Regions from separate parts of the Mesorhizobium sp. M0618 genome, predicted to be linked through region 2. Evidence: predicted binding sites of a transcription regulator. Region 2 holds the regulator's gene; each other region holds the start of a gene.

Region 1 (10,357 bases), on a different contig from region 2:
ATCCTCTGGTTACGGCAAGAATGCATCTATGTTGCAGTGCAGCATATATGCTCAATACGACGCAATAACAGCGGCCAGATTTGTGGGCGAGATGAAATTTTCGTCATAAGCGGCCACACGGCCGCTCACCAGGAGGATATCGTTTGGATCGCCGGTCGCTCGCCAGGCGCCGATAAGCCTCAGGCAGCCAGCTCCGGCGCAGGCCCGACATAGCGCGACTGCGGGCGGATCAGCCGCCCGATCGTCTGCTGCTCGCGCGCATGCGCGATCCAGCCGGCGACGCGCCCGGTGGCAAAGACATTGCTGAAAGCTTGTGGCGGAAAGCCCGCCGCCTCCAGCAGCAGCGCGGTGTAGAACTCGACATTGGTCTGCAGCGAGCGCGACGGCTTGGCGATCCGCAGCACGTCGAGTGCGGCTTGCTCCACTGTCTCCGCGAATGCCAGCCGGCGGCCGGTTTCGCCCTCGCCGCCGAGTTGCCGCACGACGGCCTTCAGCACATCGGCGCGCGGATCGCGCACGCGATAGATGCGGTGCCCGAAGCCCATGATGCGCCTGCCCTGCGCGATCTCGTCGCGCAGCCAGCCGGCGGCATCGCCATGCGCCTGGATCGCATCCAGCATCTCGATCACCGGACCGGGCGCGCCGCCATGCAGCGGCCCCTTGAGTGCGCCGAGCCCGGCCAGCACGGAGGATGTCAGGCCGGCCTGCGTCGAGGCCACCACGCGAGTCGCAAAGGTCGATGCATTGAGACCATGGTCGCAGACGGTCACGAGATAGGTGTCGAGCGCCTTCGCCAGTGCTGGGGAGGCGGCGTTGCCGCTCAGCATCTTCAATATGTCGGCGGCATGATCGGCGCGGCTGTCCGGCGCGATCGGCTGCTCGCCGCGCTGCAGGCGCAGCAGCGCCGGCGTCAGCACGGCGGGCGCCGCGATCAGCAGCAAGGCATCGGTCAAGGTGTCGCCGTCCGGCAGCAGCGCCATGCCGGCGCGCATGGCGCTGTAGACATCGAGCGGTGCCAACAAGGGCAGCGTGAGCAAGAGCCGTTCGAACACGTCCGCACGCGCCTGGCCCAGCGCCCGCGTCAGTTGCGCATCATCGGGAAGGTCGTCGAAGAAGCCATCGAGCAGCAGCCCAACCACCTGGGCATAGTTCCACCGGCCGGCCAACTCCGGCAGCGAATGACCCCGGATCGTCAGACGGCCGCCAAGACCATCCACGTCCGACAGTATTGTTTCCGCCGCCACCACGTCATCGAGCCCATTCGCCATAGCCTTGTCTCCTTGAAGCATTTCCGGATCGGAGATAGAGATGGGCAACGTTTCCATCAATCTTGATCAATAGAATCAACATCAGGGCTCGATATGTCCGAATGGTTGTCCCGGGAAGAGGCGCTGGAGAGGCTCAAGGTGCGGGCGCAGACGCTGTACGCCTATGTCAGCCGTGGGCGCATCGGCATGCGGCCCGACCGCGCCGATCCGCGCCGCAGCCAGTACCGCGCCGACGATGTCGCCGCACTGGCGACCCGCCGGGCGCGCGGCCGCAGCCCGTCAGTCATCGCCGAAAGCGCCATCGCCTGGGGTGAGCCCTCGATCGCAACGGCGATTTCGACGGTCTCGCACGGTCGGCTTATCTATCGCGGGCAGGACGCCGCAGTGCTCTCCGGGCACGCCACACTGGAAGAAGCCGCCGCCGTGCTCTGGGCTCTGCCGGAACCGGTGGCTTTCGAAGCACCGTCGCCGGATGCGCCCTATCAGGCTGGCCGGGCTACGGCCTTTGCGCAACTTGCCGTGCTTGCCGGCCAGGGACGCCCATCGCTTGGGCGCAGCGCCGCCTCGCTGCATGCCGACGCCGCGCACGCGGTCGGCGTGCTGGCCGGCGCGCTGGGCGCACCGGCAGGACCGGATCCCATCCATCAGCGGCTTGCGCAGGACTGGTCGGTGGATGCCGGCGGCGCCGATGCGATCCGCCGCGCGCTTGTCCTGCTTGCCGATCATGAACTGAATGCGTCGACCTTCGCTGCGCGCGTCGCAGCCTCGACCGGCGCGCCGCTGGCCGCTTGCCTGCTGGCAGGGCTCGCGACACTGTCAGGTCCTCGCCATGGCGGCGCCGGCGAGGCGGTGATGCAACTGGCCGAGGATGCGGCGCGGCATGGCGCCGATGCGACGATCCGGCGCTGGCTCAGCCATGACCGGCCGCTGCCGGGGTTCGGTCATCAGCTCTATCCTGACGGCGATCCCCGAGGGGCGGCGCTGCTGTCGGTGATCGAGGTTGACGGCACACTGTCGTCGTTGCGCGACGCTGCCCTTGCCACGACCGGCGCGCTTCCCAACATCGACTTCGGGCTGGCCGCGCTGACGCGCAGCCTTGGCTTGCCGCGCGATGCACCGTTTCGCCTGTTTGCGCTCGCACGCAGCGTCGGCTGGGCCGAGCACACGGTCGAACAGATAACAAGCGGAAGTAACATCAGGCCGCGCGGCCGCTATGAAGGCGCGCTGGTGTAAGATCGCAAGAGCAATAAGCTCACGACATCGTGTCGAGCTTGCGCTGCATGGCCGCGATCTGGTCCTTCAGTTCCTGAAGATCGTCGGGTTTTTCTGACGTTTCCTTCCTGGCCGGCTCGGACGACGGCGCGGCGGCTGGCGCGGTGCCGGCGGGCGGGAACGGCGTGAACAGCCGCATCGCATTCTGGAACATTTCCATGTTGCGGCGTGTCTGTTCCTCCAGCGCCTTGATCGGCGTGGTGATCTTCATCATGTCGAGCGGCGACTTGCCGATCGCCCCCTTCATCTGCTCGCGAAAGCGCTCCTGCTCCTTGGAAAAGGCGAGCATCGACTGTTCGAGGAAGCTCGGCACGATCATCTGCATCTGGTCGCCGTAATAAGCGATGAGCTGGCGCAGGAACGGGATCGGCAGCATGTTTTGCCCGTCCTTGTTCTCCAGTTCGAAGATGATCTGGGTCAGCACCGGATGCGTGATGTCGTCGCCGGTCTTGGCGTCCTGGACGGTGAACTCCTCGCCCTTCTTGACCATCTCGGCGAGGTCCTCGAGCGTCACATAGGTGCTGGTGCCGGTGTTGTAGAGGCGGCGATTGGCGTATTTCTTGATGATGATCGGATCGTCTTTAGCGGCCATCTACATCCTCCCGGGGACACCGGCGCGCCTCTGAGCAAGCCGCCGATAACGATTGTGCCTTTTTTTTGAGGATATGCGCAAAAGCTTCACAATTCCAAGCAGTTTGTGCAGTGCGGGATCACTAAATGCTGCATAGCAGGCAAAATATGCTGCGCAGCAATGGACGAATGGCCGCCATGGCAAGGCACGACCTGCTTGCGGCGCATGGGCGCCCTGCCTATTTCCGGTTTGACTTGGGGTTGGGAAAGGGCAAGAAAAGTCCCTAACGACAGAACGACACCCTTGAAGTCTGGAGAAGAAAATGTCCGCTTCCATCGTCATTGCCAGCGCGGCGCGCACGCCGGTCGGCTCCTTCAACGGCGCCTTTGCCGCCACCCCGGCGCATGAGCTCGGTGCCGTTGTCATCAGGGAATTGCTGTCGCGTGCCGGTGTCGAACCAGGCGAGGTCGACGAGGTCATCCTCGGCCAGGTGCTGACCGCCGCGCAAGGCCAGAACCCGGCCCGCCAGGCATCGATCAATGCTGGCTTGCCCAAGGAAACCACAGCCTGGGGCCTCAATCAGGTTTGCGGCTCGGGCCTGCGTGCCATTGCGCTCGGCATGCAGCAGATCGCCACCGGCGATGCCAAGGTCATCGTCGCCGGCGGCCAGGAATCGATGTCGCTTTCGACCCATGCCCAGCACCTGCGCGCCGGCGTCAAGATGGGCGACTTCAAGTTGATCGACACCATGATCAAGGACGGGCTGTGGGATGCCTTCAACGGTTATCACATGGGCAACACCGCCGAAAACGTGGCACGTCAGTTCCAGATCACCCGCGAAGACCAGGATCAGTTTGCGCTGGCTTCGCAGAACAAGGCCGAGGCCGCGCAAAAGGCCGGCAAGTTCAAGGACGAGATCGTCGCCGTCACACTCAAGGGCAAGAAGGGCGACACCATTGTCGACCAGGACGAATACATCCGCCATGGCGCCACGCTCGACGCCATGACCAAGCTGAAGCCGGCCTTTGACAAGGACGGCACGGTGACCGCCGCCAACGCCTCCGGCATCAATGACGGTGCCGCCGGCGCGCTGCTGATGAGCGAGGCGGAAGCGGTGAGGCGCGGCATCACCCCGCTGGCACGCATCGTGTCCTGGGCAACCGCCGGCGTCGATCCGCAGATCATGGGCACCGGCCCGATCCCAGCATCGCGCAAGGCCTTGGAAAAGGCCGGCTGGTCGGTCGGCGATCTCGACCTGGTCGAGGCCAACGAGGCCTTTGCCGCGCAGGCCTGCGCCGTCAACAAGGACATGGGCTGGGACCCCTCGATCGTCAACGTCAATGGCGGCGCCATCGCCATCGGCCACCCGATCGGTGCTTCCGGCGCCCGTGTCTTCAACACGCTGGTCTTCGAGATGCGCCGGCGCGGCGCCAAGAAGGGTCTCGCTACCCTGTGCATCGGCGGCGGCATGGGCGTCGCCATGTGTATCGAAGCACTCTGAAGAACTCACTAACCGGGCGGCGCGAGCCGCCCGTTCTGTATCCAGTGCCTGCCAAGCCCGACAACAGGGCGGTATCAAAAAAAGGGGAAATGCATGACCAAGGTAGCAATCGTCACAGGCGGATCGCGCGGCATCGGGGCGGCGATCTCGATCGCATTGAAGACCGTCGGCTATTCGGTTGCCGCGAACTACGCCGGCAATGACGCCGCAGCGGCGAAATTCAAGGCCGAGACCGGCATTCCGGTCTACAAATGGTCGGTCGCCGACTATGATTCCTGCGCGGCCGGCATCAAGCAGGTCGAGGCCGATCTCGGCCCGGTCTCGGTGCTGGTCAACAATGCCGGCATCACCCGCGACGCCATGTTCCACAAGATCACGCGCGAGCAGTGGAATGAGGTCATCGACACCAACCTGTCCGGCGTCTTCAACATGACGCATCCGCTGTGGAGCGGCATGCGCGACCGCAAGTTCGGCCGCGTCATCACCATCTCGTCGATCAACGGCCAGAAAGGCCAGGCCGGCCAGGTCAACTATTCCGCCGCGAAGGCTGGCGACATCGGTTTCAGCAAAGCCCTCGCTCAAGAGGGAGCCCGCGCGGGCATCACCGTCAACGTCATCTGCCCTGGCTACATCGCCACCGAGATGGTCAAGGCGATCGACGAGAGGGTGCTCAACGACCGCATCATCCCGCAAATCCCCGTCGGTCGCCTCGGCGAACCGGAAGAGATCGCGCGCTGCGTAGTCTTCCTCGCATCCGAAGATGCCGGCTTCATCACCGGCTCGACCATCACGGCCAACGGTGGCCAATACTTCGCCTGACGACGTGGCGATGTAGGAGATCGACGGGCCGGCACACCGGCCCGTTTCCGGCACGGTCCCTTTGACGTGCTCGCGACCGTAGCTGACCCAATTCGGCACGCGAAGGTTAACAGCCGGCAGCAGCCCTGTGCAAAAGCTCCCTGGCAACCTGTGGATTCTCGGTGGATAAACTGTTCACAACACAAGATATTGAGGTGAACAAATCGGGAAAATTACGCCATCGCCGATTCGTCGCCGATTCGTTCCGGCTATGAGCTGAACGTTAACGACGACAGCCGGAAATCGCCTGCCCAACTGCTTAACGCAGGTTAAGAAAGATCAACAATTTCATAATGTTGGTCGAGGCGCGCCAAGCCACCGTGATTGTTTCCAGGCAAAGGTTAACGGCAACGCCCTCTTAGCATGAAACGGGCCAGTTCAGCGATTCAGCATGTGGTGCGACTCGCGGTCGCGAAATCCACATGTAGCCGTGAACAAAAGCTGAATCTGCAGGAGTCACTGATTCGTCGCCGATTCGTTCCAGACTCGTTCTATCCGTTAATCCGCAGCCGATTGAAAGCTTGACAAAACCACCTTCTCGCCGCCGACGGAACATTCCGCTTTCGCTTCGCGCCCGAAATCCCTATGTGTCGCCTGTCATACGCGCCATTTGAGGCACGCTCCCGACAACCAGAGGCCAAGAAGCCTTATTTCCAGGTCCCAGAAGCCTTATTCTAGGTTGATGAACATCCAGCCCAAACACACCGAGCCGCTGATCCTGTCGGGCCGCGACGTGACCGCCGTGCTCGGGCCGACCAACACCGGCAAGACCCATCTCGCAATCGAGCGCATGGTGGCGCATGAGAGTGGTATCATCGGCCTGCCGCTCAGGCTGCTGGCGCGCGAGGTCTACGCCCGTGTCTGCGAAAAGGTCGGCGCCCACAAAGTGGCGCTGATCACCGGCGAGGAAAAGATCCAGCCGCCGGGCGCCAGATATTCGGTCTGCACTGTCGAGGCCATGCCGCGCGAGACCGACGCCGCCTTCGTCGCCATCGACGAAGTGCAGCTCGCCGGCGACCTCGAGCGTGGCCACATCTTCACCGACCGCATCCTGCATCTGCGCGGCCGCCAGGAAACGCTGCTGCTCGGTGCAGCCACCATGCATGGCATTCTGCAGCGCCTGCTGAGGGGTGTCTCGGTGGTGACGCGGCCGAGGCTGTCGCATCTTGCCTATGCCGGCTCCAAGAAGCTGACCCGCCTGCCGCGGCGCACGGCGATCGTCGCCTTCTCGGCCGACGAGGTCTACGCAATCGCCGAGCTGATCCGCCGCCAGCAGGGTGGTGCCGCTGTCGTGCTCGGCGCGCTCTCGCCGCGCACCCGCAACGCCCAGGTGGCGCTGTTCCAGTCCGGCGATGTCGACTACCTCATCGCCACCGATGCCATCGGCATGGGTCTCAACCTCGATCTCGACCACGTCGCCTTCGCCCAGAACCGCAAGTTCGACGGCTTCCAGTATCGCAACCTGACCGCGGCCGAGCTCGGCCAGATCGCCGGCCGCGCCGGCCGGCATCTGCGCGACGGCACCTTCGGCGTCACTGGCCAGGTCGACCCGCTGGACGAAGAGCTGATCAAGAAGATCGAAGGCCATGATTTCGATCCGGTGAAGGTGCTGCAGTGGCGCACCGCGCATTTCGACTTCGCCAGCCTCGACGCGCTGAAGCGCTCGATCGAGACCAACGCCCCCGTCGAGGGACTGACGCGGGCATTGCCTGCCGTCGATGCACAGGCGCTCGAGCATCTGTCGCGCGACGAGGACATTCGCGCACTCACCACCAATGCCAAGCGCGTGGCGCTGCTGTGGGAAGCCTGCGCGCTGCCCGACTACCGCAGGATCGCGCCGGCGCAGCATGCCGACCTTATCGCTTCCATTTACACGGACCTGGCACGCCACGGCCATGTCGACGAGAATTACATGGCTGAGCAGGTGCGCCGCGCCGACACCACCGAGGGCGACATCGACACGCTGTCGCATCGCATTGCCCAGATCCGCACCTGGACATTCGTGTCGAACCGGCCCGGCTGGCTGGCCGATCAGGCACACTGGCAGGAAAAGACGCGCGAAATCGAAGACAGATTGTCGGATGCGCTGCATGAGCGGTTGACGAAACGCTTCGTAGACCGCAGGACTTCCGTCCTCATGCGGCGCCTTAGAGAAAATACCATGCCTGAAGCCGAAATTAGTCCTACCGGAACCGTCCTTGTCGAAGGCCATCATGTCGGCGAGCTGCAAGGGTTCCGCTTCACCGCGGACCAGACCGCCGGCGGTGAAGACGCCAAGGCGGTGCGCACCGCCGCCCAGAAGGCGCTGGCCGCCGAGTTCGAGGCTCGCGCCGAACGCTTTGGCGCCTCGGCCAATGGCGACATCGCGCTTGGCTCGGACGGCACGCTGCGCTGGATCGGCGCGCCGATCGGCACGCTGGTATCAGGCGAAGACGCGCTGAAGCCGCGGCTGGTGCTGCTGGCCGACGAACAGCTGACCGGCCCGGCGCGCGACAAGGTCGCCGCGCGTGCAGAGCGATTCGTCAATTTCCAGATCGAGTCGCTGCTGAAGCCGCTGGTCGATCTCAGGAACGCCGACCAGATTTCCGGCATCGGCCGCGGCATCGCCTTCCAGCTGGTCGAGAATTTCGGCCTCATCAACCGCCGCGACATCGCCGAGGAGATGAAGTCGCTCGACCAGGAAGGCCGCGCCGCCCTTCGCCGGCTTGGCGTGCGCTTCGGCGCCTACCATGTCTTCGTGCCGGCGCTGATCAAGCCGGCGCCTGCCGGGCTGGTGACATTGCTGTGGGCGCTGAAGAACGACGGCAAGGACAAGCCGGGCTTTGGCGACGTGGTCCATGCGCTCGCCTCGGGTCGCACCTCGGTGGTGATCGACCCTGCTTTCGACAAGACGTTCTACAAGCTTGCCGGCTACCGCAATCTCGGCCGTCGCGCCGTGCGCATCGACATACTGGAACGGCTGGCGGATCTGATCCGTCCGGCGACCAACTGGAAGCCCGGCCTCGGTCAGCGCCCGGACGGCGCCTATGACGGCCAGTCCTTCATGGTGACGCCGCCGATGATGTCGATCCTCGGCGCCACCGCCGACGACATGGAAGAAATCCTCAAGGGTCTCGGCTATCGTGCCGAGCCGAAGCCGGCCGTCGAGGTCAAGGCGCGGCTCGAAGCACAGGACAATGCCGCGCGCGAAGCGGCGGTGGCGAAGCTTGCGACGGAAGAAGCTGCACGAGCCGAGCAGGCCGAAGCGGCGGAAGCCGCGGCAACGGATGCCGCAGCAGAGGCAGCCGTCGAAGGGTCGGAGCCGGCATCGGACGCAGTGGCCGTTTCGGAAACCGCGGCCGAAATTCCCGCCGAAATCACCCCCGACGCCGCGGCTGAACCTGCTGCGCCTGCCGTGGAAGAACAGGCGGACGCTCCTGTCGAAACCGTGCAAGACGAAGCGCCTGTAGCCGAGGCTGCGCCCGACGTCGCCGAACCGGCGCCGATTGAACCGCAGGCAGAGACTGAGACTGCCGAGATCGAAGTTGCAGCGGCAGAAGAAGCCGCAACGGCCGAGTTGGTGTCAAATGCCGCGCCGGCAACGGACGCCGCGCCGGACGAACCTGTGGCGGTGAATGAAGCAGCCGCCGGCGAACCCGCTCCGGAAGCCGAAGCGCCAAAACCCATCCTGTTGTGGCGTCAGGGCCGGTTCGAACAGCGTCCGCGCAACCGCGACGACAACCGAAGGAACAATCGCCCACGCAACGGACAAGCGCGCGGTCGAAGCGATGCACCCGTGGATACCGCCGGCGCACCGGCCGTAGCTGCACCCGGAGAACGGCCTGCCCATGAAGGCCGGCGCGATGGAGCCGGCAAGCCGCGCTTCGACCGCTCGAAATTCAAACCCAAGCCGCAGGCCGAAGGCGAACAGCGGCGTGACGGCAGGCCGCAAGGCGAGCGTCCCGACCGCCGTGAGGGCCGTCCCGACTGGAAGGGTGGCAGGCCGGATGCCAAAGGTGGTCCCGATCGAAGCCCTGGGGGCGGCAAGCCTGCCTTCCAGCCCAAGCCGCGCGAGGAGCGCCCGGTGCGCTTCGACCCGGATTCGCCCTTCGCCAAGCTCGCCGCATTGCGCGACCAGTTGAAGAAGTAGAACCCGGCTCGCTTCGATGGTTGCCGAAGGCCGCCAGCGCATCGACAAATGGCTGTTCTTCTCACGCGCCGTGAAATCGCGCTCGCTGGCGGCAAAACTGGTCGTCGCCGGCCGCGTTCGCATCAATCGCGACAAAGCAGCGCAGGCCTCCGATCAGGTCAAGCCAGGCGACGTCCTGACCATCACGCTCGAGCGCCGCATCTTCATCTGGAAGGTGCTCGGCGCCGGTACGCGGCGCGGCCCGGCCGAGGAGGCCCGTACGCTTTACGAGGACATGTCGCCACCGCCCGCACCGAAGGGCGAAGCCCCTCCCGATGCAATTCCGGGGCTGCGCGAGGCCGGCAGCGGCCGCCCGACCAAGAAGGAACGTCGCCAGACCGACCGATTGCTCGGCGAAGACTGATGCCTGGCGTCCAAAAACACGCAGCGGTTTTGGGACAACGGCACGCCTGAGGCGAGAACTGAGCCCGGCAAACAGACGCTCTGCGGGACATGACTGACTTCCGCCGGGCCTTCAGTCTGGAATTCCATTCCGGAAACACCGGCACCGTCCGCAATGGCTACCCTTGCAAGCGGTCGACAAAGGCGTTACCTGACGGAAAAAGCCCAACAAAATGGGACGTCCCGGAGCCGACCGATGACCTATGTCGTGACCGACAATTGCATCAAATGCAAATACATGGACTGCATCGAAGTCTGTCCGGTCGACTGTTTCTACGAAGGCGAGAACATGCTCGTCATCCATCCCGACGAGTGCA
Region 2 (10,357 bases):
GTTGTTCCTGAAGCCGCTGCTGGCGCGGCTCGGCGGCCGCAATCATCGCCAGGACGTTCGCCAAGCGCGATTGGGCGCCGCAATGCCGGCCAATGATTTGCGCCAGGACTATGTCCGAGCCGTGGTCAGGGAAGATGACGGCGTACCGGTGGCGACGCCGTTCGGTATCCAGGATTCCTCAATGCTGAGAATGCTGGCCGACGCCAACGGGCTGATCGTGCGGGCGCCGTTTGCCCCTGCAGCAGCCGCGGGCGAGGCTTGCAGCGTTTTGATGCTGCGCTGAGGAACCCCGAACAAGCCATTCATAACAGACGAGAAAATGATCCCGGCTCTAGTTCGAGATCAGGCTCTGCGTCAGCGGATGCGCCGAATCGGCAAGGCCTTCGACAATGCTGTAATGATGCCGGTCGGGCTCGACCACGGTTCTGGTGGTGGCGCCGAGGCCGGTCCAGATGTTGGCAAGCAACGCATTCTGACGCAGGAACTCGGCGCGCTCGCCGCCGCCGACCCAGCAAGTGATGCGGGCACCATCCATCGGCCTCAGCAGCGCCGGGCTTTCAGTCAGCGCCTCGTGCTCGTCGATGGCCAGCGCCGCGTTCATGCCGGTGCGCATGAGCGGACGCAGGTCATGCAGGCCTGAAATCGAAATGACGTGGCGTATGCGCCGCGCCACATCGGCAGCCAGCGGCGTGGTTGTCGTCACCATCCGGGTGGCAAGATGGCCGCCGGCCGAATGCCCGGTCAGCATCAGCGGTCCGTCGACCATTGCCGCCGCCTCGCCGATCGCCGCCCCAATCTCCCTGACGATGCCGGCGATGCGTATGTCCGGGCACAGCGTGTAGGACGGCATCGCAACGGCAAAACCGTTGCTGACCGCGCCATTGGCAAGGTGAGACCACAAACTCTTGTCGGTCTCCAGCCAGTAACCGCCATGGATAATCGCCACCAGCCCTTTGGGCGCGGCACTAGGAAGGAAAAGATCGAGCCGATTGCGCGGCCCTTCGCCATAGGCGATGTCGAGCCGTGCCCGGCCCTGCGCCGACAGCGCATCACGGAATGCTTGCGCCGGCTTCGCCCATGCGGCCGGCCAGCGATCACTGCCGGCGATATTCGCACCGTTGGCATAGGCATCATCCCAATCGACGATGTGACGTTCGAACATCTGTGCCCTTCCCCAAGACGGCATCGCTTCTTCGCTAGCAATGGCCACCGCCATGCCATGCGTCAATGCTCTAGGACAAAAACATTTTAGGCTTGAAACAAATTTCGACTGGTGCGATCCTGCCCTGACGAACAGCCGACAATGGGAGGTCTGCTGTGCTGCCCAAAACCTGCAATGTGTACCCTTTCTGGGGGCATCCCCGAAGCAGGTGCGACGGCGACACCAAGCCTCCTCAAAAACAGGACTTTTAGATCCACCACAGCCAGCCAAGGCGCGTCGCGCACTGGCCAGGCAGCAGACGGGAGAGCGGCGACATGCTTGGGCCTTCAGCGCATATCGACACGTTCACGCGCGATCACCTGCCGCCGCCGGAGCAATGGCCCGATATCCTGCTCGATGGCTTTGACTATCCCGAACGCCTCAACGCCGGCGTCGAACTGACCGACAAGCTGGTCGAGAAAGGTCTGGGCGACCACACCGCGCTGATCGGCAATGGCCGCCGCCGCACCTACAAGGAACTGTCCGACTGGACGAACAGGCTGGCCCACGCGCTGGTCGAGAATTATGGCGTCGAGCCCGGCAACCGGGTGCTGATCCGCTCCGCCAACAACCCCGCCATGGTCGCCTGCTGGCTGGCCGCCACCAAGGTTGGCGCCGTGGTCGTCAACACCATGCCGATGCTGCGCGCCGGCGAACTCGCCAAGATCGTCGACAAGGCCGAGATTACCGTCGCGCTGTGCGACACCAGACTGATGGACGAGATGACTGCCTGCGCCAAGGACAGCGCGTTCCTCAAGCAGGTCATCGGTTTCGACGGCACCGCCAACCATGATGCCGAACTCGATCGTGCCGCTCTCGACAAGCCGGTAACGTTCACCGCAGTTGACACCGGCCGCGACGATGTCGCGCTGCTCGGCTTCACCTCGGGCACGACAGGCGTTCCGAAGGCGACGATGCATTTCCACCGCGACCTGCTGATCATCGCCGACGCCTATGCTCGCGAAATCCTGGAGGTGACGCCGGACGACATCTTCGTCGGCTCGCCGCCGCTGGCCTTCACCTTCGGCCTTGGCGGGCTCGCTATCTTTCCGCTGCGCTTCGGTGCGGCGGCGACGCTTCTGGAGCAGGCGACGCCACCCAACATGATCCACATCATCGAGACCTACAAAGCGACGATCTCCTTCACCGCGCCGACTGCCTACCGCGCCATGCTGAAGGCCATGGATGAAGGTGCCGACCTGTCGTCGCTGCGCGTTGCAGTTTCGGCCGGCGAAACCTTGCCCGCTCCGGTTTTCGAAGAGTGGACGAAAAAGACCGGCAAGCCGATCCTCGACGGCATCGGCGCCACCGAAATGCTGCACATATTCATCTCCAACCGTTTTGGCGACATGAAGCCTGCGTCGACCGGCAAGCCGGTGGGCGGCTACGAGGCGCGCATCCTCGACGACGAGATGCGCGAGGTGCCGCGCGGCACGACCGGCAGGCTGGCGGTGCGTGGCCCGACCGGCTGCCGCTACTTGGCCGATGACAGGCAGAAGGAATATGTGCGCGACGGCTGGAACATCACCGGCGACACCTTCACGCAGGACGAAGACGGCTTCTTCCATTTCGCCGCACGCTCCGACGACATGATCGTCAGCGCCGGCTACAACATCGCCGGTCCCGAGGTCGAGGCGGCGCTGCTGGCGCATCCGGACGTCGCCGAATGCGCGGTGATCGGTGCAGAGGACGCCGAACGCGGCCAGATCGTCGAGGCGCATGTCGTGCTGGTGCAGGGCGTCGCGCCCGACGCCCTCACCACCAAGCGCCTGCAGGACCATGTCAAGGCAACGATCGCGCCCTATAAATATCCGCGATCGGTAAAATTCATCGCCGCTCTGCCCAAGACCCAGACCGGAAAGATCCAGCGCTTCCGGCTGCGCACGGAGAAAATCAATTGAGCCAACCGTACGATCCGGCGTCCGAAGGCGCCCAGATGTCGTTCAAGGAGCGCATGTCCTACAGCGACTACCTGCACCTGGAGAAAGTGCTGGAGGCCCAGACGCCGCTGTCATCGGCGCATGACGAGATGCTGTTCATCATCCAGCATCAGACCTCCGAGCTCTGGATGAAGCTTGCTCTGCACGAGATTGGCGCCGCGATCCGTTCCATCCGCGCCGACCGGCTCGAGCCGAGCTTCAAGATGCTGTCGCGCGTTGCGCGCATCTTCGAGCAGCTGAACAATGCCTGGGACGTGCTGCGGACGATGACGCCCAGCGAATACACCGAGTTCCGCGACGCGCTCGGCCAGTCCTCGGGTTTCCAGTCCTGGCAGTATCGCGCCATCGAGTTCATGGCCGGCAACCGAAACCTGGCAATGCTCGGGCCGCACAAGCATCGGCCCGACCTGAGCGGCAAGCTGGAAGCGATCCTGGCCGAGCCGTCGCTCTATGACGAGGCACTGCTGCTTTTGGCGCGCAACGGATTCGACATCGGTGCCGATGCCAGGCGCACGGACTGGCGTGAGACGCGAACCGAGAATGAAGAGGTGCTGGTCGCCTGGCAGACCATCTACCGCGATCCGCAGCGCTACTGGATGTTCTACGAACTGGCCGAGAAGCTGGTCGACTTCGAGGACTACTTCCGCCGCTGGCGCTTCAACCACGTCACCACGGTGGAGCGCATCATCGGCCTGAAACGCGGCACCGGCGGCACGTCGGGTGCTTCGTATCTGAAGAAAATGCTCGAGGTCGTGCTGTTCTCGGAGCTGTGGACGGTCCGCACCCGGCTCTGACGTCGAAATGAAAACAGGCACACCGAGGGGACGCGCTGTGGCGGAAAACCCTTCGCGAACAACCGGGGACTGACCGACCATGAGTGGAATTCCTGATCTCGCCGCAGTCGAAGCGATGGATGCCACGGATCCGCTGCGGGCCATGCGCGACCGTTTCATTCTGCCGGAGGGGATGATCTATCTCGACGGCAATTCACTGGGGGCAGCGTCTCATGCCGTTTTCAGCGAGCTGCAGCAGGCGGCGACCCAAGAATGGGCCCAGGATCTCATCCGAGCTTGGAACACGGCCGGATGGTTCGAGATGCCAATCGAACTCGGCGACCAGCTCGGACGCCTGATAGGAGCCGCGGCCGGCCAGACCGTTGTCTGCGACACGACATCGACCAACATCTACAAGGTGCTGCACGCGGCGATGGAGATGCGGCCCGGCCGGTCGGCCATCGTCGCCGAAGGTGACAGTTTTCCCACCGACCTGTACATCGCCGAAGGCGTGGCCTCGACCCGGGATGGCGTCCTGCTGCGCCTCGCGGGTGTCGACGCGCCGACCATCGAAGAGCTGATCGACGAAAACGTCGCGGTGGTGCTGGTCAATCACGTCAATTACAAATCGGGTGAACTGCGCGACATGGCGGCGCTGACGCGCAAAGCTCATGCGGCCGGAGCGCTGATCGTCTGGGATCTTTGCCACACCGCCGGCGCCCTGCCCGTCGAGCTCGATCACGCAAATGCCGATTTCGCCATCGGCTGCACCTACAAGTACCTCAACGGCGGTCCGGGCGCACCGGCCTTCATCTATGCCGCGCAGCGCCACCACGGCGATATCAGCCAGCCGCTCAGCGGCTGGTGGGGCCATGCGCGGCCCTTTGCCTTCGAACGGGGTTATGTTGCCGGCACCGGCATCCGCCGCTTTTTGTGCGGCACTCAGCCGACCCTGTCGATGCGGGCGCTCAAAGGCGCGCTTGCCATCTGGAATGACGTCGACATGGCGGCATTGCGAAAGAAGAGTGTCGCGTTGACAGAACTGTTCATCCAGCTCGTCGAAGCCAGGTGCGGCGCCTACGGTCTCACGCTGGAGACCACCCGCGACGCGACCAGGCGCGGCAGCCAGGTGTCGTTCCTTCACGATCACGGCTATCAAATCATGCGGGCGCTGATCGAGCGCGGCGTCATCGGTGATTTTCGTGCGCCATCGACCATCCGTTTCGGCTTCACGCCGCTCTATGTCGGCTACAAGGATGTGTGGCTGGCGGTTGAGGTGCTGGAGGATATTCTGCGCACGGGCGCATGGAAGGACCGCCGTTTCGCGGTCAAGGAAGCCGTTACCTGACGCAACGATCCCCGCGATCCACCGCCGCCGCCCTCACTGCCTGGCAGATGACGGAGGGCTGAATTTCCAGCCACAAATGCCAACAGACGTTGGCGTTTTGGCTCCGTTTCGTTCACGGCAAACGAACGTCCCGAAGATTGATATCGTCCTTTGTGGAGGTCGATAGACTGATAATGCCAAGCCTTGGGTCGAGGATGAGCCACAGGTCATTAACCATAATAATTTCAATGTGAACAGGCGCATCGCCGTGCCTAGCGCCTGTTGATCGCGATCCGCTGGCAAGCGCCAAATAATTTCAGCAGCCTTAACAAATTCATTAAACTTTAAACGGTTGCAGAACACAACTGGAACAGATAGGGTTTGTTCTGGGTTTGTTTTTCGATTCTGGTTTCAGGTAACCTGGGGGCCGCCATGCTGACGCGCAAGCAACATGAACTGCTGATGTTCATCCATGAACGCCTGAAGGAGAGCGGCATTCCGCCATCCTTCGACGAGATGAAGGAGGCGCTCGACCTTGCTTCCAAATCCGGGATTCATCGGCTGATCACCGCACTTGAGGAGCGCGGCTTTATTCGCCGGTTGCCCAACCGGGCACGCGCGCTGGAAGTGCTGCGATTGCCGGACTCGATCGCGCCCGGTCTCAACGCGGCAAAGAAGTTTTCGCCAAGCGTCATCCAGGGCAGTCTCGGTCAGGGTGGTGCCCTTGGCCGGCAGATCAAGCCGGCGCCTTCGCGGATGCCCTCGCCTGGCAATGACGACGATGCGGTCTCCGCCGTGTCGATCCCGGTGATGGGCCGCATCGCCGCCGGCGTGCCGATCGATGCCATCCAGCATCAGACGCATTCGATCTCGGTGCCGCCGGATATGATCATGGGCGGCGCCCACTATGCGCTGGAGGTCAAGGGTGACTCGATGATCGAGGCCGGCATCTTCGATGGCGACACCGTCATCATCCGCAACGCCGACACCGCCCAGCCAGGCGAGATCATCGTGGCGCTGGTCGACGAAGAGGAAGCGACGCTGAAGCGGTTCCGCCGCAAGGGCGCCTCGATTGCCCTCGAAGCCGCCAATCCAGCCTACGAGACACGGATTTTCGGCCCGGACAGGGTCAAGGTGCAAGGCAAGCTCGTCGGCCTGATCCGCCGCTACTGAGCCGGCTGCGGGTTGGCCGCTGGCTTCTCCGGTTTCTTGAAGGGTGCCAGCCCCCTTGCCTCACGAGAGTATTTGCGTTGCGTGTGCCAGGGCCGATATGGGCTGTCCACCGCGAAGCTGATCGTCGCCGGCGTGGTCGCCGATTGGCGATCGAAGAAGACCGCGGCACTGCCTTTGCGAGCCAGTTGCCGCTTGGTGATGACGAGAACCAGCGGATTGTGACAGGCGTCATACGCGGTGGCGTCATTGATGACGATCAGCTCGGCGAAGCCGCAGGCTTTCCAGGTGTCCTTGCGGTCCTCGACATAGGCAATGATCGCACCGGACATGTGCCTGGCCACGCAAACGCCTGAGGAGCAATAGAACGGCGATCCCAGCGGCAGATCAACGGCATCCGCGACATCGAATTGCCCATAGCTGTTGTCGAACACCTCTGGCACGACGATGGTTTCTGATGTCAGGGCGCGTTTCCAGTTGTCGACGGTGAATTCGTTCGGCCGTTCCCGGCTGACGGCAAGCTCGCCGCCACCGATCGGCAACGCCACCAGCCGGGCGTCTTCCGAGATCAGCACATCCGGCGTGCGCGTATCCGAGACGGTCAGCAAGCCTGCCAGCGCGAATGGCAGGGCAGCGAGCCGCAGCCAAGTTGTCGCCATCGTCGCGATGACCAAAGCAATTGCCACCAACAGGACCGACTGTTGCGAAATCAGCCCGACCCCGTCGACAGGCGAACGCTCGGAGATCCAGCCGGATATGGCGATCATCATCGTCAGGCCCTTACCCATCAGGTAGAGAGCCGGCCAATCCAATCCGAAAGGCATCAGCAGCGCGCTGGCGACGGCCAGGAACATGACGACGGTGACGATCGGCATAACCGCGAGGTTGGCAAACAGGCTAAGCGGCGAGACACGCTGAAAATGCCAGATGGCAAACAGCGTCGTGGCGCTTCCGGCGATGATCGAGGTCATGGCAAGGCCGGTTGCCGCCAGCAGGAATTTTCGCGTCAGGAAACCTGGCATGGATCGCTTTGGCGGCGGCGGTCTAGCTTTTCCCGCGCGGTGATCGGCCCAGCCGGCATAGGCGCCGACCAGAGCCGCGGTCGCGGCGAACGACATCTGAAAACTCGGGCCGACCACCTCATGCGGCGACACCACGATGACGGCGATCGCCGAGATCGCCAGATTGCGCATGGTGAGTGCTGCTCGATCGAACAGCACGGCAATCAGCATCACCGCCAGCATGATGAAGCTGCGCTCGGCGGCAACGACGACTCCCGAGATGATGAGATAGGCCGCGATCGAGAACAGTGCGGCGGCGGCGGCATACTTCTTGACCGGGCGACGCGCGGAAAAGTCGGGAGACAAGGCGAAGGCGCCGCGCAGCAAACCCATGATGGTGCCTGCGACCAGCGCCATGTGCAGTCCCGAAATGGAGATGATGTGGTAGATGCCGGTACGTCGCATCGCCTCATTGATGTCATCGGGAATGCCGGCGCGCACGCCGACGATCAGCGCCGCGGCGATCTCGCCTTCGGCGCCGCCGACGCTCGCCCTGATATGGTCGGCGATGCCTTCGCGGGCATTTTCCACGCTAGAGGAAATTCGGGCCGGCAGCGGCATGTCGCCGTCATCGTTGACGACAAGCTTTGGATTGCCGAGAAAGAACCCGCTGCCACCGATGCCGGCAAAGTAGCTGTCGAAGGAGAAGTCATAGCTGTCCGGCCGCACCGGCCCGGTCGGCGGCAAGAGCTTGGCATATCCGGTGATGAGGGAGCCGGCGGTCACGTCAGCCGGGATCTTGCGTGCCGAAAGCCGCACCCGTTCCGGCGCATAGCGCAGTTTCGGTCTTGCGGTCGATGTCACGTCGATGGTCAGCCGGATACGGCCGGTTTCCATCCGGTCGAGCGAGACGACGCGGCCGGTGACTTGCGTCGAAATTTCCGAGCCCAACATTTGTGTGCCCGCACGCCACGTCTCGACTTTGGCAGCAAGCAGTCCTAGGGCGCACAAAAGTGCCGCCATGAAACACAGATGGGTCTTTGGCCATGAGCGCGAGACCAGCGCACAGATCCCCGTCAGAATAACAACCGCGACAGGTCTCGCAAAGTCGGGTTCAGCCGTCAGCGAAAAATAGCCGATCGCTCCGATCGCCAGGCAGACCGGCACCAGCAGGAAGGCCACGCCCCGGTCGAGTTCCAGGCTCGCCGCCGTGTTCACGCTGTGGCGCAGGCGAGGCAGTGATGTCAGGCTGATTTGCCGGCGCACGCGAACGATCCTGCCGGTTTCGGCAACAGGAACAGAGGCGGCGACATCCGCTTGTAACGGCGCTTGGCCGGGATCCGGCAGGAGGGGCGACGGCAATGGCAGAGGCGCAAAGAGGGACCGTTCGCTGACGCCGATGGCAGCGTCCTCGCCCTGATCCGAGCCCCAGCCTCGTCCAGCCATCGGGTCTGCCCCTTGCGCCCTCGACACCCTATGCTACATGAACGCCGGGCGCGCGAAAGTCCGCGCAACCGCACCCGCTTCAGATGGTTTCCGAGAGTTCCATGTCCGACAAGGTCGTCACCCGTTTTGCCCCCTCGCCCACCGGCTATCTGCACATAGGCGGCGCGCGCACGGCGCTGTTCAACTGGCTGTATGCAAAGCACACTGGCGGCACGATGCTGCTGCGCATCGAAGACACCGACCGTGAACGCTTCAATGAAGCCGCGACGGCTGCCATCCTCGACGGGCTTTCCTGGCTTGGCCTGAGCTGGGACGGCGAGCCGGTGTCACAGTTCGAGCGTGCGCCGCGCCACCGCGAGGTGGCCGAGGAGCTCGTGCGCATGGGCATGGCCTATTATTGCTATGCCACGCCAGCCGAACTGGAGGCCATGCGCGAGGCTGCCAGAGCCAAGGGGCTGCCGCCCCGCTATGACGGCCGCTGGCGCGACCGCGACCCCTCTGAGGCGCCCGCAGGCGTCAAGGGCGCCATCCGCATCAAGGCGCCGACCGAAGGCGAGACCATCGTCCATGACCGTGTCCAGGGCGAGGTGCGCTTTCCCAACAAAGATCTCGATGACTTCATCATCCTGCGTTCTGACGGCAATCCCACTTACATGCATGCCGTCGTCGTCGATGATCATGATATGGGCGTCACCCATATCATTCGCGGCGACGATCATCTGACCAATGCCGCTCGCCAGACCGTGATCTACAACGCCATGGGCTGGGACGTGCCGTCCATGTCGCATATCCCCCTGATCCACGGCGCCGATGGCGCCAAGCTGTCGAAGCGGCACGGCGCGCTTGGCGTCGAGGCCTATCGCGCCATGGGCTACCTGCCGGAGGCGCTGCTCAACTACCTGGCGCGCCTTGGCTGGAGCCATGGCGACGACGAGATCATGTCGATCAAGGATATGATCTCGTGGTTCGACATCGGCGATGTCAACAAGGGCGCGGCGCGCTTCGACTTCGCCAAACTGGAAGCGATCAACGGCGCGCATATGCGCCGCATGAGCGATGCCGAGCTGTTCGACATCTTCATCGCCACCCTGCCCTATCTCGAAGGTGGCCCGGCGATCGCAGCACGCCTGAAGGACAGCACCAAGGCGCAGTTGCTGGCAGCGCTTCCGGGCCTGAAGGAGCGCGCCAAGACGCTGGTCGAGCTCGTCGACGGCGCGGCCTTCCTGTTTGCCACGCGACCGCTGCCGATCGACGACAAGGCGGCCCTTCTGCTCACCGACGATGCCCGCAAGATCCTGCGCAGTGCTCACGAAGCTTTGAACGGGCTTGCGAGTGACTGGACAGCCGCCTCGGCGGAGGCGGCGATCCGTGAGGTGGCTGCGGCCGGCAGTCACAAACTCGGCGCGGTGGCCCAGCCTTTGCGCGCCGCTTTGACCGGCAAAAGCACCTCGCCGGGCGTGTTCGATGTGCTCGCCGTGCTCGGCCGCGAGGAAAGCCTG
Region 3 (10,357 bases), on a different contig from region 2:
CTTCGGCAGCTACCTGGCGGGCGCTCTGCGCAACCCGTCGGCTGCCGATGGCCAGTTCGGCCGCCTGATCTTCGGCTTCGCCGTGACCGAAGCTCTGGGCATCTTCTCGCTTCTCATCGCGCTTCTGGCCCTGTTCGGCTGAGCACTCGGGAAGATTGGACAGGCCGGCCGCGCAAGCGGCGGGCCTGAATTTCGGGGATAGTCCATGTTCGTGACATCTGCCTTTGCGCAAGAGTCCGCGCCATCAGCCGATACCAGCCACGCTGCGACGGAAGGCGAGACGCATTCCGGCACCAGCGTGCCTGCTGAAGCGCATGGCACGTTTCCGCCATTCGATCCGGCGACGTTCCCGTCGCAGCTTCTGTGGCTGGCGATCACCTTCGGGCTGTTCTATCTCTTCCTGAAGCGGGTGGTGATGCCACGCGTCGGCGGCATCATCGATGTCCGCAACGATCGCATCACGCAGGACCTCGACCAGGCGGCCAAGTTGAAGGGCGAGGCCGACGCTGCCGTTGCTGCCTACGAGCAGGAACTGGCGGAAGCCAAGACCAAGGCCAACGCGATCGGCCAGCAGGCCAACGACGCGGCCAAGGCCGAGGCCGACACCGCTCGCAAGAAGGTCGAGGCCGCGCTCGACGCCAAGCTTGGCGAAGCCGAGGCTCGCATTTCTTCCATCAAGGCCAATGCCATGAAGGAAGTCGGCAGCATCGCCGAGGACACCGCTTCGGCGATCGTCGAAGCCTTGGTTGGCGGCAAGGCCAGCAAGGCCGAGATCGCGGCCGCGGTCAAATCCGTGGCCCGGTGAGGAGCGCATCATGGACGCCACATCTCTCGCAACGCTCTGGGCCACGGTTGCCCTGGTCATCTTCCTGGGCATTGCCGTCTACATCAAGGTGCCTCGCCTGATCGCCAAGGCGCTCGACGCCCGCGCCGAAAGGATCAGCAACGAACTCGACGAAGCGCGCCGGCTGCGCGAGGAAGCCCAGCAACTGCTTGGCCAGTATCAGCGCAAGCGCAAGGAAGCCGAGCAGGAGGCCGCCGACATCGTCGCCGCCGCCAAGCGCGAAGCCGATATGCTTGCCGCCGAAGCGCACAAGAAGACCGAGGACTATGTTGTCAGGCGCACCGCGCTTGCCGAGCAGAAGATCGGCCAAGCCGAGCGTGACGCCATCAGCGAAGTCCGCGCCAGCGCCGTCGATATCGCCGTCGAGGCAGCGCGCGCGCTGCTTGCCGGCAAGATCGACGCCAAGGCCGGTGCCGATCTGTTCAAGGCTTCGCTTGCGGACGTGAAGTCGAAGCTGAACTGAGCCCTCACAGCCCTCATACAATTAAAGCCGCCCGGGCAACCTGGCGGCTTTTTTGCTTGGAGAGTGCGTGAGACGCCGAAGCGGTCAATCTCCCCACAAGGGGGAGATTGACTTGTCGCTGCTGCCGTTGCTCAATCCAGCCCAGCAAAGCTCTCTTCTTCGACCACTTCAGCGCCACCCAGCCTGAACGGCGAAAACGACACGCGATGCAGCCGCGCCACCGGGCCATGCGCTTCGATCGCGGTGCGATGGCGAACCGTGGCGTAGCCCATGTGGACTTCGAACCCGTAGCGGTCGTGATGATTGCCGCAGCCGCACATCATGCGGTCACGCATCACCTTGGCGACGATCGAGGCGGCAGCGATCGATTGCGAACGCTGGTCGCCCTTGATCAGCGCGCGCCCTTCACAAGGCAGCCCCGGCGGCACGTCGCGTCCATCAGCGAGGGCTAGTTTCGGTCGGACCGACAGTCCGACAAGGGCGCGCCGCATGGCTTCCAGGCTTGCCTTGAGGATGTTGCTGCCGTCGATGCCCTCGGCACTGATTGAGGCCATCGAGACCGCCTGCGCGGAGCCAAGAATTCGCAGGAACAAGGCCTCACGCTGCAAATGGCTGAGGCGTTTGGAATCGTCGAGGCCGTCCGGAATGTTGGCGGGATCGAGCACCACGGCCGCGGCGACCACCGGCCCGGCCAGGGGGCCACGGCCGGCCTCGTCCATCCCGGCGACCGGCCACAGGCCCTCCGCCATCGCCTTCGTCTCGAAGGAGAAGTCAGGCTTCTCGATGATCTCAAAGAGAGGCGGAGAATCAGAACGCGCGCGAGCCATGTTGCGGCGAGGTTCGCATCGGCTCTGATTCTCCGCAAGTCCCTCCGGGTCGGGTGGGGCGCCGGACCGGGAGGGCACCGTCTGCAGGCCGGGGCAGGCCGGACGGGATTCTGGTGCCGCGACGGATCAAACCATCGCGACGAATTGTCTCTCAAAGCAGCGTCAGCTGCACCTGATCTTTCCCGGCGGCAACGAACTGGTCGGTTCGCAACGTGCGCCGTTCGGCATTGAGGCCGAGCCGCTTGGCTGTGATCTCGAAGCGCCGGCCGATCTGCCAGGCGTAGGGACCGGCGCCCTTCATGCGCTTGCCCCATTCCGAATCGTAGTCCTTGCCGTCGCGCATCGAGCGGACCAGCGACATCACATGGCGGTAGCGGTCGGGATAATGGCGCAGCAGCCAATCCTTGAAGATCGGGCTGACCTCCAGCGGCAGGCGCAGGATCACGTAGCCCGCTTCGCGCGCGCCGGCCGCACGTGCGGAATCGAGGATGCGTTCCATCTCCGGATCGGTCAGGCCCGGAATGATAGGAGCCACCATGACCGACGCCGGAATGCCGGCATCGGAAAGCTGCCGGATCGCTTCCAGCCGCTTGGTCGGTGTCGACGCGCGCGGCTCCATGGTGCGCGCCAGCATACGGTCGAGCGTCGTCACCGACAGCGCCACCTTGGCGAGCCCGCGTTCGGCCATGCGTGACAGGATATCGATATCGCGCGTCACCAGAGCGGACTTTGTCACGATGCCGACTGGATGGCCGCGCGCTTCCAGCACTTCGAGAATTTCGCGCATGATCCGGTATTGCTTCTCGATCGGCTGGTAGGGGTCGGTGTTGGTGCCGATGGCGATGGTGCGCGGCTGGTAGCTGTCTTTCGAAAGCTCCTTGTCAAGCAAGCGCGCCGCATCAGGCTTGGCGAACAACTTCGATTCGAAATCCAGACCCGGCGACAGGCCCATGAACGCGTGCGTCGGGCGGGCAAAGCAATAGACGCAGCCATGCTCGCAGCCGCGATAGGGGTTGATGGAACGGTCGAAGGAAATGTCGGGCGATTCGTTGCGGGTGATGATTGTGCGCGGCTTCTCGACCTGCACTTCGGTCTTGAAGGGCGGCAGTTCCTCCAGCGAATTCCAGCCATCGTCGAACACGTGCCGGCTGACCGGCTCGAACCGGCCGGACGGATTGATACCCGCTGACCTGCCGCGGTTGCGGTCCGGGCGGACACGCATGCCGCTCTGCTCGACCATCGCGTTGGCCATCTCGGCTCTTCCTGCTCCGAAAGCTGCAATGTCGGCGCGCACGATCTGTTCCATTTTCGCCCGCTCCCAGGGACTGTCCATGTTGTGTCGAATCGCTCTGCTCATGAAATTATTCCTATTTCGTTGATAAGAACAAAGCAAGAACTTTCTATGGTGCGATGCAAAACTGGCGCTGTCGGGCGCTTTCCGCTATTCGGCTAAGGATGCTCAGTGTTCTCATCGAAACCCGCAACGACGAGGAGGGCCTCGCCCGCACGCTCGCCTCGCTGATTGGCGGCGCGGTCGAAGGCGTGGTGCGTGAAGTCATCGTCTGCGACACAGGCTCTACCGACCAGACGCATCATGTGGCCGAGCATGCCGGCTGTCAGTACGTGACGGGCGGTGTCGCTGCCGGCATCCGCCAGGCCAAGGGGGATTGGTTGCTGCTCCTGGAGCCGGGCGCGCGGCTGGTGGAGGGCTGGATCGATGAAGTTGTCGCCCATACGGCCAGGCAGACCATGGCGGCACGGTTTTCGCGCACGCGAGCCAGTCGCACGCCATTCCTGGCCCGGGTCTTTTCGGGAAACCGCGCCTTGGCCGACGGATTGCTAATCAGCAAGCGTCAGGCGGCGGCCGCGGCCAAGAGTGCCGGCAGTGCCGAGGCCATCGCCCGCGGCCTCGCGACGAAGCGGCTCGACGCCGAAATCTGGATGGCGCCGGCCAAGCAGGAGCGCCGCCCCTCGACGTGATTTTTTGCAGTTGCTCAGGTCATTGTGCATTGCACAAAGTTTGACGCGGGGTTAGCTTCCGTTCAAGCGGGAATTGGGTTTGGGTCATGCCGAGAGGCGAGCACCGATGCGGCATCGGTGGTGCTCTCATAGCCGAGGACCCAATGAAGCTTTCAACCCCCGACACATCCGGCGCGGCCAGTCTCGAGGCCATTGCGCGCAACGGCAGCCTGCTGCGGCGCATCGCCGTGCGTATTCCAACCTATCTGACGGACCTGCGTGAGAACCCTGCCTGGCTGCCGATGTTCGTGTTGGCGCGCACCATGCCCGGACGCCGCATGCATTGGCTCGGCGCAAAGCGCGCCCGCCCGGTCGCCAATGCCGGGGATACGATGTTTGCCGGTGTCGAACGGGGAGCGGTCGTCGATGCGTTGCGCTCCGACGGGCTGTTCTCAGGCCTGGTCCTGCCGCCTGATATCCATGAAGAGATCGCCGACTTCGCCGGGCGCACGCCTTGCTTCGGCAATTTCGACCGCCGTCTCGAATTCATGCCGGGGGAACATGCCGAGGCCGAGAAACGCCTTGGCCGCTCGCTGCTTAGCGGGCATTTTTTCGAGCGCATCCTCGACTGCCCGGCGGCGCTTGCCATCCAGCGCGATCCGCTGCTTCTGGATATTGCCGCGCACTATCTCGGCGGCCAGGCGAAACTGATCACGACGCGGGTCTGGTGGAGTTTTCCCACAGGTGCCGCTTCGGATGCCGACAAGAACCTCGCCTCGCTCGGCAAGTATCATTTTGACCTCGACGACTGGCGCATGCTGAAATTCTTCTTCTACCTCAAGCCGGTCGACGCCGACACCGGTCCGCATGTCTATGTCAGGGGCAGCCACAAGCGCCGCAGCCTAAAGCATCAGCTTACCCTTCTGGTCGGCCATCCCGCGCAACAGGTTCTGGATGTCTATGGCGAGCAGAGCCCGGTGACGCTGACCGGCGAGGCCGGTCTCGGCTTCGTCGAGGACCCCTTTGGCTTTCATATGGGCACCGTGCCGGCACGCACGCCGCGACTGATGATGGAAGTCGGCTTCGGCGTATCGCCGCCGTCGCGCCGACGGTTTCATGGCGAGCCGGTCATCCGCTGAGAGCTGCCTATCCGAAGCTCATCTCGACAGGCGTCCAGTGAGCGCGGCGCCTGGCTTGGCGCTGTGCCCGGCTTTCGGCATCGAAGTCGACACGAGCCGGCTCCTGATTGAACCGCTCTCGGTCGTCCAGGGCGTTGATGATGACGATCGCCCTTGCGTCATCCTCTCCGGCGATTGCGGCGACATAGACGCCGCAATCCCGGCAGATCAAATAGTCGGCCGTCCTCAGCCCGAACTGATATTTTCGCAATCGCGCCTCATCCTGGACCGAGATGGTCAGTCTGCCGTCCGGATCGGCAATGGCGCGCGAACCATGTCTGACACAGAACGAGCATTGGCAGGCGCGAACTTCGATTTGCGATGGGTCGAGTTCGGTTGAAAATGCAAGGCGTATGTTGCCGCAATGGCATCCGCCGGTATGCGTGGTCATGGTTCTGCCTTGTCGTGATGGCGATGATCGCCTTCAGGCAAGGTACTTTTCCGAGGTTCGGTTTGGAATGGTGTTTCGAAGGCACCGGTGATGTTCTGCCTGCAAAAGCGGCGTGGAACCGACGCTTTGCCTGGCTTTTACGAAGCCGATTTGCCGCGCCGTAAATGCTCGTCCAGGCGCGGCATGATCTCGACGAAGTTGCACGGCATGTGCCGGTAGTCGAGCTGCGCCTTCAGGATGCCGTCCCACGCGTCCTTGCAGGCGCCTGGCGAGCCCGGCAGCACGAAGACGAAGGTGGCGTTGACGACGCCGCCGGTCGCCCGGCTCTGGATCGTCGAGGTGCCGATCTTGTCGTAGGAAATCCGGTGGAACACTTCCGAAAAGCCATCCATGCGCTTTTCGAAGATCGGCTCTAGCGCGTCCGGCGTCACGTCACGGCCTGTGAAGCCGGTGCCGCCGGTGGTGATGACGACATCGATATTCTTGTCCTGTGACCACGCCAGAACCGTGTCGCGGATTTTCTCGCGGTCGTCGGTGACGATATTGCGGGCCGCCAGCAGATGGCCGGCCTCGGTGATGCGGTCGGCCAGCGTCTGGCCGGATTTGTCGTCGGGGAGGCTGCGCGTATCTGAAACGGTCAGCACCGCGATGCGCACGGGAATGAAGGAGCGGCTCTCGTCAATTCTGGCCATCTGCGCCCTCCGATGCGATGCTGCGCGTCGCGGCAACGAACCAGTCGGGCTGGCGGCCGCGAATTTCGGCGGCCGCCCGCTTGGCGACATTACCGGTCTCGAATAGGCCGAAGCAGGTGGCGCCGGACCCGGACATTCGTGAAAAACCAGATCCAGCCTTGTTCAGCCAGGACACCGCCCTGCCGATGGCGGGCTGCATCGCCAGCGCTGCCGGCTCAAGATCGTTGCGAGTAATCTCCAGCCAGTTGCGCAGGCTGTGGAAATCGATGCTGCGTGGCAGCGGCGGCAAGGCTTCGTTGTCACGACGCGAAAGCGCGGCGAAGACCTCGTCCGTCGAGATCGGCGTGCCCGGATTGACCAGCACCAGCCCAAGCGCCGAAAAATCCGGCACCATCGACAGCTCGTCGCCGATGCCGCGCGCGACCAGCGGCTTCGCCGCAAGGCACATCGGCACATCGGCGCCAAGCGAGAGGCCGATCCGTGCCAGCTCGGTGCCATCGATGTCCAGGGCCCAAGTCTGCGCCAGTCCGCGCAGCACGGCTGCCGCGTCGCTCGAACCGCCGCCGACGCCGGAGGCGACCGGCAGGTTCTTTTCGAGCCGGATGGCGACCGGCGGTGTGCGCTCTTGCCCGACCGCCTGTCGCAGGGCGTCGCGCGCTTTGAGCACCAGATTGCTTGCATCGAGAGGGACGGCCGGGGCGTAACGGCCGGACACGGTAAACTCATCGCTGTCGGCGAGCCCGATTTCGACCCTGTCGCCAAACCGCGTGAACACCGCCAGGCTTTCGATCAGATGATAGCCATCAGGGCGCCTGCCGGTGACATGCAGCGCAAGATTGATTTTGGCGTGTGCGTGCCAGCTACGCGACCCGATGTCGGTGTCCACAATCGTCTGCGGGATGATGCTCAGTCCTTGGCCAGCCGGTATTCGCCGGTCTTCGGATCCTTGACCAAAGTGCCGATCGCGCCGTTGGCCGTCTGCTTTTCTGTGCGTCGCACCTTGGCGGTCACACGCTCGGCTTCCCTAATGAAGGTGCGGTAGCCGAAATAGGCGGCAACGCCAACGACGGCGAAGAAAATGATCTGCGGCATGCCAAAACTCCTCCCACGCTGGGCCGGCGAAGGCGGCCGGTCGGGTCGGTTGATGCATGTCGACCCGCTTTTGGCAACACGACATGCATGAAACTCAAGCTCTCATGCTAGACGGTTCTGCCGAGTTTTCAAAGCCCGAAGCGAGACCACAATGCGCGCTCTTCCGCCGCATCGATCACGCCGCTGGCGGCAGCGGCTACGATATCGGGCGCTGAAAAGCCCTTGCTTGAGCCGAACAGGCCGAAGCGGCTAAGAAAACCGCGCGGTGTCGTGATCAGCCTGAGCTGGGTTTTCGCCCCGAAACGGGTCTTGAGCACAGTGCGCATGTCGCCGAGCGCATCGACCAGACCGAGTTCGAGGCCCTTGATGCCTGTCCAGAACAGGCCGGTGAACAGTTCCGGGTCGTCCTTCAGTTTCGTGCCGCGCCGCTCCTTGACGAGGTCGATGAAGGTTGCGTGCACCTCGAGCTGTAGCGCCTTCAGCCGTTCGACATCTTCCTTCTTCTCGGGCTTGAACGGATCGAGCACCGCCTTGTTCTGGCCAGCGGTGTGGACACGTCGCTCGATGCCAATCTTCTTCATCAGTTCCGGGAAGCCAAACGAAGCCGAGACCACACCGATCGACCCGACGATGGACGACGGGTCGGCGAAGATCTCGTCGCCGGCGACCGCGATCATGTAGCCGCCCGACGCCGCGACGTCCTCGACGAAGACCAGTACCTTTTTGTCCTTTTCCGTGGCCAGGTCACGAATGCGCTTGAAGATCAGCCGAGACTGCACCGGCGAGCCGCCCGGCGAATTGATCGAGATGGCGACCGCCGGCGCGTCGTAGGAAAACGCCTTCTCGATGAGGCCGGCGGTGGAAGCCAGCGACAGGCTCGGCCGAAACTGGCCACCGCCTGCCATGATGGTGCCGTGCAGCCGGATGACCGGAATAGTGACGGCGGTGGAGCGCCAGGATTTCGGCAGCAGGCGGTTGATAAGGCGTTTCACGAGGGCGCAGTCTCCGGTCGATGGGTTGCAGGCATGTAGGGATTTCCCGGCCAACGGCAATGTCGCCGGGCAGAATAGCTCAATCTCCGAACAGCGAGGCGAGGCCGTTGGCGATGATTTCGCTGCGCTCGTCGGGGCCGTTGCCTGATTGCGCGTGGAGCATCAGGGGCGGGCGTATGGCAAGCTTTCCCCGTGCCCCGAGCGCTGCCCGCACGACGATGCGGATCGCCGCCGCATCGGGACGAGGGTGGACGGCGAGCATCTCGGCATCGCCGAAGCGGCCTGTGATCGCATCGAGAATGGCGCCGAGCTGTTCGGGCCGGGCGATTACGGCGAGCCCGCCGCGCGGCTTGACCACCGCCGCCGCACTTCTGATCCAGCTCTCGAACAGCCCGTCCTCCATGACATGGGCTTCCTTTCGCAGGCGATCCGATGTGGCGCGGTCCCGGGGAGCATTGAAAGGCGGGTTCATGATGACGAAGTCGAAGTCGTTGTCGGCGAGGCCGGCGGCCGCCCGCGCCCGGCCCGATACGGTGACATCGGCGACCAGCACGGAGGCGCGATCGCTGAGATGGGCATTGCCGGGATGGGCAAGCGTCGCCGCCGCGAAGGCCGCCATTTCCGGCGCGCGTTCGACAAGCACCGCCTCTGCCGCCGGGCAGCGTGACAGCACCGCCAGTCCGGCAGCTCCGGCTCCCGCGCCGAAATCGGCCAGGCGCCTGCCAAAGGTCGATGGCACGGATGCCGCCAGCATCATCGCATCCATGCCGGCGCGATGGCCGCCCTGCTTGGGCTGGACGAGCCAGAACCGGCCGCGATGGAAAGCGTCGACCGTATGGGCCGGCGTGTCCGGGACAAGGGCGGCGGGCGCGGCGGACATTATTTTCCGCGGATTTCGTTGGCGATGCCGGCATCCCTGAGGATGCGCCGTGCCGCGTCGGCCTGGTCGGCATCGACCATGACGCGTTTCTGCAAAAGGCCGATCGACCCTTCGAGAATGCTCATATTCTGATCGGCGACAAAGCAGGCGATGCCGGCGTCGCGCATCAGCGATTCAACAAAGGAGATGATCACGGCATCGTTGGTGCGGACAAGTTCTATCATCGTATGAAACTCGCAGTTTGCGCTATTGATGTAAACGGGCAGGGGATTCCGAGGCAGAGCCCCGTTCCCTCTCGGGTCCCCGTTCCCTCTCGGGTCGTTGACATTCCGTCATCGACGCCGCGCCAATTCGCCACTTGCCGTGGCCATGTCCGCCGCCCTAGAGTCCATGCAGGGACTAAGGGTGCCGTCGCACGCTCTATACCAAGACGGGAGTGATTGTTGTGGGTGTCGTTCTCAACATCGAAAACGGGAAGCGGGAGCCCGCTTCCATCAAGGATCTGATCGATCTGACGGCGGCCGATATGGGACGCGTCAATGAATTGATCCTGTCCAAGGCCGGCTCCGACGTCGAGATGATCCCGGAGGTTGCCAACCATCTTATCTCCTCCGGCGGCAAGCGGCTGCGGCCGATGCTGACGCTCGCCGCCGCGCAGATGTTCGGCTATGCCGGCGAGGGCCACGTCAAGCTCGCCACCTCGGTCGAATTCATGCACACGGCGACTTTGCTGCACGACGATGTCGTCGACGAGAGCGGCATGCGCCGCGGCAAGAAGACCGCCCGCATGATCTGGGGCAACCAGGCGAGCGTGCTGGTCGGCGACTTCCTGCTCGGCCAGGCCTTCCGCATGATGGTCGATGTCGGTTCGCTCGAAGCGCTCGACATCCTGTCGAGTGCGGCCTCGATCATCGCCGAGGGCGAGGTTATGCAGCTTGCCGCCGCCAAGAACCTCGAAACCACCGAGGACGAGCATTTCGCCGTCATCAAGGCCAAGACCGCCGCACTGTTTTCGGCTGCTGCCGAGGTCGGCCCCGTC

What was found. The regulator LexA, encoded in region 2, represses DNA repair genes until DNA is damaged. The targets are predictions, from matches to a motif close to TGTTCNNNNTGTGTTCNG.
Region 1: NKJ04_RS26655 (helicase-related protein) is a predicted target of LexA. The motif match lies at 5,947-5,964, and genes of this name have one in related genera.
Region 3: NKJ04_RS07110 (PA0069 family radical SAM protein) is a predicted target of LexA. The motif match lies at 3,515-3,532, and genes of this name have one in related genera.

The regions. Positions count from the first base shown of each region.
Region 1 is NZ_JAMYQH010000030.1:62,528-72,884, reverse strand. It holds gene NKJ04_RS26685 (3-hydroxybutyrate dehydrogenase) at 1-26, opposite strand, end outside; gene NKJ04_RS26680 (citrate synthase/methylcitrate synthase) at 180-1,268, opposite strand; gene NKJ04_RS26675 (citrate/2-methylcitrate synthase) at 1,362-2,501, shown strand; gene phaR (polyhydroxyalkanoate synthesis repressor PhaR) at 2,521-3,132, opposite strand; gene NKJ04_RS26665 (acetyl-CoA C-acetyltransferase) at 3,434-4,612, shown strand; gene phbB (acetoacetyl-CoA reductase) at 4,706-5,431, shown strand; gene NKJ04_RS26655 (helicase-related protein) at 6,153-9,599, shown strand; gene NKJ04_RS26650 (RNA-binding S4 domain-containing protein) at 9,616-10,002, shown strand; gene fdxA (ferredoxin FdxA) at 10,237-10,357, shown strand, end outside.
Region 2 is NZ_JAMYQH010000014.1:25,628-35,984, reverse strand. It holds gene NKJ04_RS16395 (molybdopterin molybdotransferase MoeA) at 1-283, shown strand, start outside; gene NKJ04_RS16390 (hormone-sensitive lipase) at 332-1,162, opposite strand; gene NKJ04_RS16385 (AMP-binding protein) at 1,477-3,102, shown strand; gene kynA (tryptophan 2,3-dioxygenase) at 3,099-3,935, shown strand; gene kynU (kynureninase) at 4,015-5,262, shown strand; gene lexA (transcriptional repressor LexA) at 5,674-6,414, shown strand; gene NKJ04_RS16365 (ComEC/Rec2 family competence protein) at 6,408-8,858, opposite strand; gene gltX (glutamate--tRNA ligase) at 8,960-10,357, shown strand, end outside.
Region 3 is NZ_JAMYQH010000004.1:275,172-285,528, forward strand. It holds gene NKJ04_RS07090 (F0F1 ATP synthase subunit C) at 1-142, shown strand, start outside; gene NKJ04_RS07095 (F0F1 ATP synthase subunit B) at 206-805, shown strand; gene NKJ04_RS07100 (F0F1 ATP synthase subunit B) at 816-1,307, shown strand; gene rnhB (ribonuclease HII) at 1,439-2,134, opposite strand; gene NKJ04_RS07110 (PA0069 family radical SAM protein) at 2,286-3,440, opposite strand; gene NKJ04_RS07115 (glycosyltransferase) at 3,590-4,114, shown strand; gene NKJ04_RS07120 (hypothetical protein) at 4,258-5,232, shown strand; gene NKJ04_RS07125 (GFA family protein) at 5,240-5,662, opposite strand; gene moaB (molybdenum cofactor biosynthesis protein B) at 5,800-6,354, opposite strand; gene NKJ04_RS07135 (4-(cytidine 5'-diphospho)-2-C-methyl-D-erythritol kinase) at 6,341-7,240, opposite strand; gene NKJ04_RS07140 (membrane protein) at 7,261-7,446, opposite strand; gene NKJ04_RS07145 (S49 family peptidase) at 7,575-8,438, opposite strand; gene NKJ04_RS07150 (tRNA1(Val) (adenine(37)-N6)-methyltransferase) at 8,518-9,318, opposite strand; gene NKJ04_RS07155 (putative signal transducing protein) at 9,318-9,542, opposite strand; gene NKJ04_RS07160 (polyprenyl synthetase family protein) at 9,764-10,357, shown strand, end outside.